Regions from separate parts of the Streptomyces sp. NPDC005761 genome, predicted to be linked through region 1. Evidence: riboswitches for the same ligand, from Rfam matches in the RefSeq annotation. Region 1 holds a riboswitch; each other region holds the start of a gene.
The links. A riboswitch is a leader RNA that binds a small molecule or an ion and turns the genes downstream of it on or off. The one in region 1 is predicted to bind S-adenosylmethionine.

Region 1 (4,048 bases):
CGTCGCCAGGTTCTACTCGGTGCACATCCTGCTGCTGCCGGGCATCATGCTCGGGCTGCTGGTGGCCCACCTGATCCTGGTCTTCTACCACAAGCACACGCAGTTCGCGGGTCCCGGCCGGACGAACAAGAACGTCGTCGGCATGCCGCTGCTGCCGGTCTACATGGCGAAGGCGGGAGGCTTCTTCTTCCTCGTCTTCGGTGTCATCGCGGTCATCGCGGGCATCGCCTCGATCAACCCCATCTGGGCCATCGGGCCCTACCGCCCGGACCAGGTGTCCACCGGCGCCCAGCCCGACTGGTACATGGGCTTCTCCGAGGGCCTGATCCGTGTCATGCCGGGCTGGGAGGTGAACCTCTGGGGCCACACCCTGGTCCTGGGCGTGTTCATCCCGCTGGTGATCTTCCCGCTGGTCCTGGCCGCGATCGCGGTCTACCCGTTCATCGAGTCCTGGGTCACCGGGGACAAGCGCGAGCACCACATCCTGGACCGTCCGCGCAACGCGCCGACCCGCACGGCGTTCGGCGTCGCGTGGATCACCTGGTACATGGTGCTGCTCATGGGTGGTGGAAACGACCTCTGGGCCACGCACTTCCACCTGTCGATCAACTCCATCACCTGGTTCGTGCGGATCGCGTTCTTCGTCGCTCCGGTCATCGCGTTCGTCGTGACGAAGCGGATCTGCCTCGGCCTTCAGCGCCGGGACAAGGACAAGGTGCTGCACGGGCGCGAGTCCGGTCTCATCAAGCGCCTGCCGCACGGTGAGTTCGTCGAGGTCCACGAGCCGCTCGCACCGGCCCAGCTGCACACGCTCACCGCGCACGAGCAGTACAAGCCGGCCGAGATCGGCCCGACGGTCGACGAGAACGGTGTCGAGCGCAAGGTGTCCGTGGTGCAGAAGCTGCGGGCCAAGCTCAGCAAGGGCTTCTACGGCGAGAACAGCCAGATCGCCAAGCCCACCGCCGAGGAGTACAAGGAGATCACCAGCGGCCACGGCCACCACTGATCACCTGAACTGATCGCCACAGCAGGAGCCCCGTCCATCCGATGGACGGGGCTCTTCGCTGTCCCCGGGGCTCGATAGGGTGGCCCCATCCCCTTTATCGGCTGTGGACCCCAGGAGCGGACCATGAACGTTGTGACCCCGGCAGGCGGCGACAGCGTGGCGGCTCGTACCTGGCCCGGCGTGCTGACCCCCCTGCTGCGCGGCCAGGACCTGACGGAGGACGACACCGCCTGGGCGATGGACCGCATCATGAGCGGTGAGGCGACCGACGTGCAGATCGCCGGCTTCGCCGTGGCGCTGCGAGCCAAGGGCGAGACGGTCACGGAGGTCTCCGGTCTGGTCCGCGCGATGTACGAGCACGCCACGACCATCCACGTACCCGGCCGCACGGTCGACATCGTGGGCACCGGCGGCGACATGGCCAAGACGGTCAACATCTCCACCATGTCGGCGATCGTCGTGGCCGGGACGGGCGCCAAGGTCGTCAAGCACGGCAACCGCGCCTCGTCGTCTGCCAGCGGTTCCTCCGACGTGCTGGGCAAGCTCGGCGTCAATCTGGAACTGCCCCCGCAGCGCGTCGTCGAGGTGGCCGAGGAAGCGGGCATCACGTTCTGCTTCGCCGTGAAGTTCCACCCCGCCCTGAGGCACGCGGCGAAGGCCCGGGCGGAGCTCGGCGCGCCGACCACCTTCAACATCCTCGGCCCGCTCACCAACCCGGCCAAGGTGCGCTCGCAGGCGATCGGTGTCGCCGACCTGCGGATGGCGCCGATCGTCGCGGGCGTCCTCGCCGAACGGGGCAACTCCGCCCTGGTCTTCCGGGGCGACGACGGCCTGGACGAGCTGACCACCACCGCGACCTCCCGCGTCTGGATCGCCAGGAACGGCGCCGTGCGCGAGGAGGCCTTCGACCCGCGCGACGTCGGCCTGGAACTGGTGCCGGTGGACGCCCTGCGGGGCGCCGACGCCTCGTACAACGCGGACGTGGCCCGGCGGCTGCTCGCCGGGGAGACGGGCCCCGTACGGGACGCGGTGCTGCTCAACTCGGCGGCGGCCCTCGTCGCGCTGGACCCGGGGGAGGGCACGCTCGCCGAGCAGCTCACCGCCGGGATCGCCAAGGCCGCCGAGTCCATCGATTCGGGTGCGGCGGGCCGGGCGCTGGAGCGATGGGTCGTGGCCAGCAACGCCTGAGAGGCTTCCGGGCACAGGATGTGAGGCGGGGCGCAGTCCAGATCATGGACTGCGCCTTGCGCGTTCCTCCGCGTATGGCAGGATGCTTGGCAGGTCATGAGTGACAGCGACTACGGCCCCGGCCCGCTGTCCGGCAACCCTCCGTCCGTGGCGGGGTGCCCCGGGTGAAGACCAGGCCGCAGGCAGCGAGGTCTGCGGCAAGCGCGGACCCCTCGACATCGTGAGATGTCCACCCGTGGGGTCCTGGTCCTCAGGGAGCCTCTTGTGAGCAAGCGAATGCGATAGGGCTTTTCGGCCCTTCTCCGCACACCCCTCTTTCTTCCTCCGTGCTGCCGCGTATCCGCAGGCACGCGGAATTCGCCTGCCTGTTACGGGAGTTCGTCATGTCTGTCCTCACTGCTGCCACCGACCAGTCGATTTGTGCCCCGCTGCCGGTTCTGGGTAAGGATGTGACGGTTCCGCTCGTCACGGGCGGAGAGGTCACCTACGCCGCGCTGGACTACGCCGCCAGCGCCCCGGCGCTGCAGCGGGTGTGGGACGACGTGGCCGCGTACGCGCCGTACTACGGCAGCGTCCACCGCGGCGCCGGCTACCTCTCGCAGCTCTCCACGGACCTCTTCGAGAGCAGCCGCGAGACCGTCCGGGAGTTCCTCGGCTGCCGCACCGAGGACCAGGTGACCTTCACCCGGTCCACCACCGACTCGCTCAACCTGCTCGCAGCCGCCCTCCCGGCCGACTGCCAGGTGTTCGTCTTCGAGACCGAGCACCACGCCTCGCTGCTGCCCTGGCGCGACGCCCGGGTGACGTACCTGAACGCCCCGCGCACCCCGGCCCAGGCCGTAGAGACCCTGGAGCGCGCGCTCGCCGGCCGCGACCCCTACGGCCCCGCGCTGGTCTGCGTCACCGGCGCCTCCAACGTCACCGGTGAGCTGTGGCCGGTCAAGGAGCTCGCCGCCGCCGCGCACGCCCACGGCGCCCGGATCGTGCTCGACGCCGCCCAGCTCGCCCCGCACCACCCCGTCGACATCGCCGTGCTGGACGTCGACTGGGTCGCCTTCTCCGGGCACAAGCTGTACGCGCCGTTCGGCTCGGGTGTCCTCGCCGGCCGCTCCGACTGGCTGACCGCAGCCGAGCCGTACCTGGCCGGCGGCGGCGCGTCCCGCCAGGTCGCCCGGCGCGCCGACGGCGGGGTGGACGTCGAGTGGCACACCACCGCCGCCCGCCACGAGGCCGGTTCGCCCAACGTCATCGGCGTCTACTCCATCGCCTCCGCCTGCAAGGCGCTCACCGAGGCCGGATTCGACAGCCTGGTCGCCCGGGAGCAGCGGCTCGTCACCGCGGTCCGCGCCGGACTCGCCGAGGTCCCCGAGGTCAAGGTGCTTTCGCTGTTCGGCGACGACGCCCCGCGGGTCGGCGTCATCTCCTTCGTGGTGGAGGGCTGGAACAGCTCCCACTTCGCCGCGGCACTCTCCGCCGAGTACGGCATCGGGGTGCGCGACGGACTGTTCTGCGCCCACCCCCTCGTGCGCACCCTGCTCGGCAGCGACCCGCAGGACGTCGGCGAGTGCGGCGCGCCGGAGGCGGAGCCGGGCCAGAAGTCCCTCAACGCGATCCGGGTCAGCTTCGGCGCCGGTACGCCGGACGAGCACGTCGAGCGCTTCCTGCGGGCGGTCAAGGAGCTCGTGAGCGAGGGCGCCCAGTGGAAGTACCGGACCGAGGACGGCCGTTGCGTCCCGGACCGGGGTACGGCCGCCCAGGTCTGAGGTCTCTCAGCACGTTCGGGGGGGGGGGGGGCGGCGGGCCGGCCCCGCCGCAAAATGCTAACTCCGGGCCCTCTCGGCCCTGCATATAGGT
Region 2 (4,048 bases), on a different contig from region 1:
GGTGGGCCAGCAGGGCGCGTACGGCGTTGAGGATGAGTCCGATCGTGGTCTCGTGCCCGGCCGCGACCATCGCCTTGAGGTTGCCGATCACCTCCTCCTCGGTCAGCGGCTTGCCGCCCTCGTCGGCGAGGATGAGCGCGGAGGTCAGATCGTCGGTCGGCTGCGCGGTCTTCTCGCGTACGAGTCCGGCATAGAAGACGTCCAGGTCGGCAAGGAGAGCCAGGCGTTCGTCCTGCGGGGTGAGCATCGAGAAGAAGGCCTTGTACTGGCGGGTCAGCATGGCGTTCGACGCGGGGTCGACACCCATCAGCATGCCGACGACGCGCATGGGCAGTGGCTGGGCGAACACGGACTTGAGGTCGACGACGGCCCCGTCCCTGCCACCCTCCGCGAGCGCGTCCAGCAGTTCCTCGGTGAACTTCTCGATCTCGGGGCGTATCGCCTCCAGCCGGCGGGGCGTGAGCGCCTGGGAGGTCTTGGTCCGCAGCCGGCGGTGCTCTTCGCCGTCGACGGTGAACATGGACCGGCCGGCGTCGATCATCCCGATGAGCGGCCACGCGTGCGTCACCTCACCGCTCTGCCACAGCCCCCAGGCGTCGAGGTCCTTCACCAGTCGCGGATCGAGCAGGAGCTGCCGTGCGTCGGCGTGCCGGGTGAGGGCCCATGCCGGTACGCCGAGGAGCTCGATCCGGGCCAGCGGTCCGGCGTCGCGCAGCCGCGCGGTCTCTCCGTCCAGGTCCTGGACCATCGGGTCGATGACGACGGTCGCACCGTTCGAGGCGGCGGCGTGAGGACAGTTCACGAGAGGTCTCCTGTCGTACGAACGGGGGTGAACCGAACGGGGAGCGAAGTGGTGCCACGCAGGAACGCGGAGGGCCGTCGTACGAGGTCGTCGACGGCGACGGCGAGCTGGAGATCGGGGAGCCGGTCGAGCAGGACCTCGATGCCCGTACGGGCGATGATCTCGGCGATCTCCTGTGCGGGGAACGGACACCGGTACTCGCCGTGACTGAACGCGAGATGGGCACCGTTGCCGCCCTGTGCGGGCGCTCCGGAGCCGGCCAGGTCCTGACGGATGAGCGGGTCGGTGTTGGCGGCGCCGAGCCCGAGCAGCAGCATGTCCCCGGCCTTGATCCGCTGTCCGCCGAGCTGCGTGTCGCGTGCGGCCCACCGTCCGGCGAGGATCTGGGTGGGCGTGTCCTCCCAGAGCACCTCGTTCATGGCCTCGCCGATGCTGCGCCGGCCACGGGCCATGGAGTCGGCGAACGTGTCCTCGGTGAGCATCAGCCGCAGGGAGTTGCTGACCCAGTCCGCGGTGGTGAGGTGCCCGGCGGCCGTGACGGCCATCAGGTCGAGCATGTACTCCTCGTCGGTGAACGCCTCGGGGAAGGCCAGCATGCGGGAGGTCACGTCGTCCCCGGGTGCCGCCCTCTTCGCGGCCACCAGCCGGGCCATGTGTTCCCCGAACCGCAGATGGGCGCTCTGCGCGTCCGGCCCGCCGTCGGCCAGGTCCTTCAACACCTGTGCGATGTCCGCGCCTTCGGCGTCGGGGAAACCGACCAGGCGGGCGAGGACGAGGACGGGGAGGGGCTCGCAGAAGTCCGCGACCAGGTCGGCCGTGCCGCGGCTGCACACGTCGTCGATCAGCCGGTCGGCCAACTGCTCGCAGTGGCTGCGGATCTCGAAGGGATCGGCGCCTTCGAGGGCCGGCCCCACCATACGGGCGTGCCGTCGGTGCTCCTCCCCCGCGCTGAAGTAGATGGAGGGCAGGGGGCGCCCCACCATCGGCAGCAGGGGCCAGTCGTCGGGGATGTGGGGCCACTGGTTCCACAGGCCCACGTCGCGGGGGAACAGCTCCGCGTCGCTGGTGACCTGATGGAGCTCGCGGTACCCGATGACGAGCCAGGAGGGGAACCCACCCGGCAGCTCCACGGGCACGACGGGCCCGTGGTCACGCCGCATGGCGCGGTAGACGGCCTGCGGCTCGGTCTGGAACCCGGGCCCGCCGAGCGGCACCGCCCCGGTGTGTGCCGGGCAGCCGGGGGGTGGAGGAGGAGAGGCCAGCGCGGGCTCTGTGGAAGAAGGGCGCGTCGTCATGAGTCCTGACTCCTGTGGCGAAGGCTGCACGCGTCAAGATCATGCGATCAACGCATGTTCACTATAAGGATTTTGTGTGTCGCCGGAACGGTCAACAGCGATCAATCCCACACCCTGAACGGAACAACAGGTCGACAACTCAACACATTTGATGAGCATCGCGATGTACCGCACGGCCGCACAGGACGGCGCAGTCCCCCACTACGCCGACGAGGTGCGGCCTCCGGCGCAACCGGCCTCGCTCTGCCCCTCGGACTCACAGAGCTGACCGCCCTCGATCGCCACGTTGACCAGCCCGGCAGCCCGCCCCGTTCCGTCACCCGCACCATCGCCGTACTCCAGCTTCAGCGCATGCCAGCGCGCCAGCCAGTACACACGCCCACGGTGACCGGCGAGGGCCTCCCGCAGCGCGCCGGGGGTGTGCGTCCAGACCGCGGGGAGGTCACCCGCATAGTCGAAAGCGGCCCGCAGTTCGAGCCATCCGTCCTCACGGACATCACCGGAGGTGAGCAGGACCTCGACGGCCTGCCCCGGCTCCTGCCTGCACTTCTTGGCGTGGATCCAGTGCACGCGGTGGCCCGCGGCGTAGCGGGAGCACTCGCCGCTCCGCACGGAGTCGTTCTGGGTGAGATGACGCAGCATGAGGGGGGTTGGCCTTCCGGGACGAGGACCCCGAGCGCCTGCACCGCGGTCCGCTGTTCCCCGTACCCTGCGCACGGGGCGGGTCGTCACCCGGAGCACCCGCAGCGGAGCGGGGTGCCGTCCAGCAAGCCGGGGCTGCACACTGGAACTCATGACCCGTACAGGACTCTAGCCCAAGCGGACCACGCGACCCGACGGGTGATCAGGAGGGCGCGGCGCCCGGCCACGGGCACCGCGCCCTCCCGGACGACCCGTCGGGCCGAGGCCCCTAGCCGGTGACGAGACCCGGGTCACTCGTACCGGCGCGGCCTGTCTCGACGTGTCCGGCGAAGCGCCGCAGGAAGGTGGCGTCCGTGTCGGAGACGACAGTGAGGTCGTACCAGTACTTGCTTCCTCGCAGGTCAAGCGTGTGCTTCACGGTCTCGCCCGCTCGGACCGCGAGGGTCTGCACCCCTCCCCCGTATCCGACGGCACTGCGTACGGTCAGCCTCACGGTCGCGGATCCACCGTTGACGAAGGTCAGCTGAAGGCTGCCGGCGGAGGCGTCGTGACGGGCCGTCACCTCGGGCCCCGTCACTTTCCCACCGGCTCGGAAGCTGCGCAGGAAGCCGTTGGGGCCATGCACGGTGAGGTCGGTCACTCCCTTGGAGTAGGTGGTGTTCCAACTGTCCGAGAGGGACTTTCCGGCCTCGGTGGTGTAGGTCCAGGGCCCGTCGGTGCGGTTCGCCGAGGTCACCAGGAACTGCGCGCCGGCGGCGGCGCCCCCACTGAAGGTGAGGCGGTACTTCCCGGTGGACGTGTCGGCGGCCCCGTCGACGAAGGGCGCGTAGCGCAGCGGCCGGGTGGGCCGGGCCCCCTTCTCCTGCTTGGGCACGCTGCCTGTGGTGGGCGGCACGGGGACGTAGTCGGGGTGCCGGAGGCGGTCCGGCGGCTCGTAGGCGTCGGTCGACGGCAGCGGGGTGTCCGAGGTGTCCGTACGCCCGAAGTCGAAGGCGGAGGTGAGATCACCGCAGACGGCGCGCCGCCAGGGCGAGATATGGGGCTCGTGCACGCCGAAGCGCTGTTCCATGAACCGGATGACGGAGGTGTGGTCGAAGACCTCGGAACACGCGAACCCGCCGGTGCTCCAGGGGGAGACCACCAGCATGGGAACCCGCTGGCCGAGCCCGTACGGCCCGGCGGTGTACCGGATGTCACCGGGGAAGTAGTCGGCCGAGGTGTCCACGGTGGACAACCCCTGCGCAGGCCCGGACGGCACGAAGGGCGGGACGACGTGGTCGAAGAAGCCGTCGTTCTCGTCGTAGGTGAT
Region 3 (4,048 bases), on a different contig from region 1:
GCGGCGCAGGAAGTCCGCGTCGGCGCCGAGGCCGTGCACCCCGATCCGGGTGCGGCCGGTGCCGCCGAGGATCTCCGTGCAGCAGCCGATGAACGCGTCCGCCCAGCGGCGGGTCAGGAAGGCCGCCCGGTCGGCGCCGAGGATGCCGCGCAGCAGCTGTTCGGCGATGTCGTCGGGCAGCAGCCGGAAGTAGTCGACGGGGGCCCACGGGGTGTGCGAGAAGTGGCCGATCCGCAGGTCGGGGCGGAGCTCGCGGAGCATGCCGGGCACCAGCGCCAGGTGGTAGTCCTGCACGAGGACCGCCGCACCCTCGCCCGCCTCCTCGGCGAGCGCCTCCGCGAAGGCCCGGTTGTACGTCTCGAAGGAGGCCCACTGCCGGCGGAACTCCGCGTCGAAGACCGGTTCGACGGGCGTCTGGTAGAGCAGGTGGTGGACGAACCACAGCACCGAGTTGGCGATCCCGTTGTACGCGTCGGCGTGCACTTCCGCGTCGATGTCGAGCATCCGGACACCCGGCTCGCCGACCCCTCGCTGGACCGCCGCACGGTCACCGTCACCCAGGGCGGCGCAGACCCACATCTTGTCGTCGACCGCGCTCAGGCCGGAGACGAGTCCGCCCCCGCCGCGCTTGGCGTCGAGGGAGCCGTCCTCGCGCAGCGCGTACGAGACCGGGCCGCGGTTGGACGCGACGAGTACCTGGGCAGCGGGCTGGGGGGCGTGCTCGGAGACCATGGGCGGAATCTAGCCCGATCACGAACCGCCCAAACGTGCGAAGCCCTGCCAGGTCCCGTCACCAGGCGTGAAACGCACTCCCCACGGCGCCGGTCGCCTTCCCCGCCTCACGCCGCGCGGCGTGAGACGTACTCCTCGATCTCGCGCATCGGCGGCCGCTCCTCGGTGTCCACCGGGTAGGTGTGCGGGACGAATCCGTGCTCGCCGCGCTCGAACTGGGTCAGCGACGGGCGGACCAGATGCCCGCGGGAGAGGCGGAGTTGAGCGGTCCGGTAGATGGCGGCCGCCATCCGGCCGAGCGCCTGGCCGTCCTGGTGGCGGTGCTTCCTGACGCCGACGTCGACCTGGGCGAGCGCGTCCAGGCCGACCGTGTGCAGGGCGTCCACGAGCAGGCCCAGCTCCACTCCGTAACCGACGGGGAACGGCAGCCGCTCCAGCAGCGAGCGCCGCACGGCGTACTCGCCGCCGAGCGGCTGGACGAAACCGGCCAGCTGCGGCCAGTGCAGATTGAGCAGCGGGCGTGCCACCATTTCGGTGACCCGGCCGCCCTGGCCCGTGGTGTCGCCGAACGGGCGGTCGTACATCGCCTTGACGAACTGCACCGAGGGATCGGTCAGCAGCGGGCCGACGATGCCGGAGACGAAGTCCGCCGAGAAGTCCTTCAGGTCCGCGTCGATGAAGCAGACGATGTCACCGCCGGTCACCAGCAGTGACCGCCAGAGCACCTCGCCCTTGCCGGGGACGGCCGGGATGCGGGGCAGGATCGTGTCCCGGTGGACCACCCGGGCGCCCGCCCGGCGGGCGACCTCGGTCGTGGCGTCCGTCGAACCGGAATCGATCACCACGAGCTCGTCGACCAGCCGGACCTTCTCCATGAGCTCGCGCCGGATCGTCGTGACGATGTCCCCGACCGTCTCCGCCTCGTTCAGCGCGGGCAGCACCACACTCACGCTCGTGCCGTGCGCGTCGTTCCTGGCCGCCAGCAGACGGTCCAGCGGACGGTCGGCGGCTGACCAGGAACGCCTGGTCAGCCAGCGTTCGACCTCTTCCAGCACGGTCGATACTCCCTGTATGTGATCCATCTCGCGGTTCGGACGACTATCTCAACAGTCCGGTGCTTCGGTTACAGTCTTGAACAACGCAGATGGCCGTCGCATGCCGGGGTCCGTCCGCCGATAAACGCCTGGATCCATGGTCCAGTGCCACAGCGCTCATCCAGAGGGACAGAGGGAACGGCCCGTTGAAGTCCCGGCAACCCTCCCGCCGACCGCGAGGTCAGGTGGGGAAGGTGCCAATTCCGTCTCGTGACGAAATGCGTCGCGAGGAAGATGAGGAGAAAGGGCCTCGCCATCATGGCTGTTGAGACTGTTGCAGCACACACCGAAGCTTCCGTGGATCTCGGTCCCGCCGCGGCGCTTTCCTGCCGCGAATGCGGAGAGCGATTCGCACTCGGCCCCATTTTCGCCTGCGCGTCCTGTTTCGGGCCGCTCGAAGTGGCGTACGACCTGCCGAGCGGCTCCCCCGAAGAGCTGAAGAAGCGCATCGAGGCCGGACCCGACAACATCTGGCGCTACGCGCCGCTGCTGCCGGTCCCCTCCGATGTCGCGGACAAGCCCAACATCAACCCCGGCTTCACCAAGCTGGTCAAGGCCGACAACCTCGCCCGCGAGCTGGGCGTCACCGGCGGTCTGTACGTCAAGGACGACTCCGGCAACCCGACGCACTCCTTCAAGGACCGCGTCGTCGCGATCGCCGTCGAGGCCGCCCGCGCCTTCGGCTTCACCACCCTCTCCTGCTCCTCCACCGGCAACCTCGCCGGTGCCGTGGGTGCCGCCGCCGCCCGGGCCGGCCTGCGTTCGTGCGTGTTCATCCCGCACGACCTGGAGCAGGGCAAGGTCGTCATGGCCGCGGTGTACGGCGGCGAGCTGGTCGGCATCGAGGGCAACTACGACGACGTCAACCGCTTCTGCTCCGAGCTCATCGGCGACCCGCTCGGCGAGGGCTGGGGATTCGTCAACGTCAACCTGCGTCCGTACTACGGCGAAGGCTCCAAGACCCTCGCCTACGAGATCTGCGAGCAGCTCGGCTGGCGGCTGCCCGACCAGATCGTCATTCCGATCGCGTCCGGCTCACAGCTCACGAAGATCGACAAGGGCCTCCAGGAGCTGATCAAGCTCGGCCTGGTCGAGGACAAGCCCTACAAGATCTTCGGCGCCCAGGCCGAGGGCTGCTCCCCGGTCTCCGCCGCCTTCAAGGCCGGGCACGACGTCGTGCGGCCGCAGAAGCCGAACACGATCGCCAAGTCCCTGGCGATCGGCAATCCGGCCGACGGCCCGTACGTCCTGGACATCGCGCGCCGCACCGGTGGAGCCGTCGAGGACGTCGACGACGAGCAGGTCGTCGACGCGATCAAGCTGCTGGCCCGCACCGAGGGCATCTTCGCGGAGACCGCGGGCGGGGTGACGGTCGGCGTGACGAAGAAGCTGATCGACGCCGGTGTGCTCGACCCGACGCTCACCACCGTCGTCCTGAACACGGGTGACGGCCTCAAGACGCTGGACGCCGTGGCCGCCACCTCGCAGGCGAGCGCCACGATCCGTCCGAGCCTGGACGCCTTCCGTGCCGCCGGCCTCGCCTCGGGCCTCGCCACCGGCTGAGAAGCTTTTGACCACCCGAGACTTCAGGAAGGGCACACCATGAGCGTCAAGGTCCGTATCCCCACCATCCTCCGCACCTACACGGGCGGCCAGGCCGAGGTCCCGGCCGAGGGCGCGACCCTCTCCCAGGTCATCGAGTCCCTGGAGAAGGACCACCCGGGCATCGCCGCCCGCGTCCTGGACGACCAGGGCAAGCTGCGCCGCTTCGTGAACGTGTACGTCAACGACGACGACGTGCGCTTCGAGGGCGGCCTGGACGCGGCCACGCCGGACGGCGCCGGCATCTCGATCATCCCGGCCGTCGCCGGCGGCTGCTGAGCCCGCGGCCCGGGCCCCGGAGGCCGCCGGGCCGACTTCACAGCGTGACCACGATTGCCCCCTCCGCAAGAGAAGCGGAGGGGGCAATTCTGCATGGTTGAGCGGGGTAGGGTGAGGGAAGCCCCCTCCGCTGCCCGTGCCCCCCGCATATGAGAATGCGCCGGGCCACGACAAGATGCAGCCAAAGTGTGCGAGCTCCTTGCGTCATAAGTCGCCTTTGCCTGGCCCGAGTTGCCCAGGATCCTCATGAATTCCTCACATTCGGGCGATCGGTTCTGCTCAGAATTCTCGTCCGATTGACCTGTTGCAGAGGGCAGTTGGGCAGATACATTCGGCCGCGG

Region 2: linked by a shared signal. The riboswitch ahead of ABZ434_RS19620 (hypothetical protein) and the one ahead of ABZ434_RS17025 (aminotransferase class V-fold PLP-dependent enzyme) in region 1 are both predicted to bind S-adenosylmethionine.
Region 3: linked by a shared signal. The riboswitch ahead of thrC (threonine synthase) and the one ahead of ABZ434_RS17025 (aminotransferase class V-fold PLP-dependent enzyme) in region 1 are both predicted to bind S-adenosylmethionine.

The regions. Positions count from the first base shown of each region.
Region 1 covers NZ_JBEXXX010000015.1:161,457-165,504, forward strand. Annotated here, with positions in the region: gene ABZ434_RS17015 (ubiquinol-cytochrome c reductase cytochrome b subunit) at 1-1,006, shown strand, start outside; gene trpD (anthranilate phosphoribosyltransferase) at 1,130-2,194, shown strand; SAM riboswitch class IV at 2,287-2,404, shown strand; gene ABZ434_RS17025 (aminotransferase class V-fold PLP-dependent enzyme) at 2,578-3,957, shown strand.
Region 2 covers NZ_JBEXXX010000020.1:35,354-39,401, forward strand. Annotated here, with positions in the region: gene ABZ434_RS19610 (cytochrome P450) at 1-802, opposite strand, end outside; gene ABZ434_RS19615 (cytochrome P450) at 799-2,097, opposite strand; gene ABZ434_RS19620 (hypothetical protein) at 2,299-2,739, opposite strand; SAM riboswitch class IV at 2,787-2,896, opposite strand; gene ABZ434_RS19625 (phosphocholine-specific phospholipase C) at 3,008-4,048, opposite strand, start outside.
Region 3 covers NZ_JBEXXX010000028.1:92,840-96,887, forward strand. Annotated here, with positions in the region: gene ABZ434_RS24125 (trehalose-6-phosphate synthase) at 1-732, opposite strand, end outside; gene ABZ434_RS24130 (glucosyl-3-phosphoglycerate synthase) at 840-1,787, opposite strand; SAM riboswitch class I at 1,941-2,067, shown strand; gene thrC (threonine synthase) at 2,085-3,389, shown strand; gene ABZ434_RS24140 (MoaD/ThiS family protein) at 3,429-3,707, shown strand.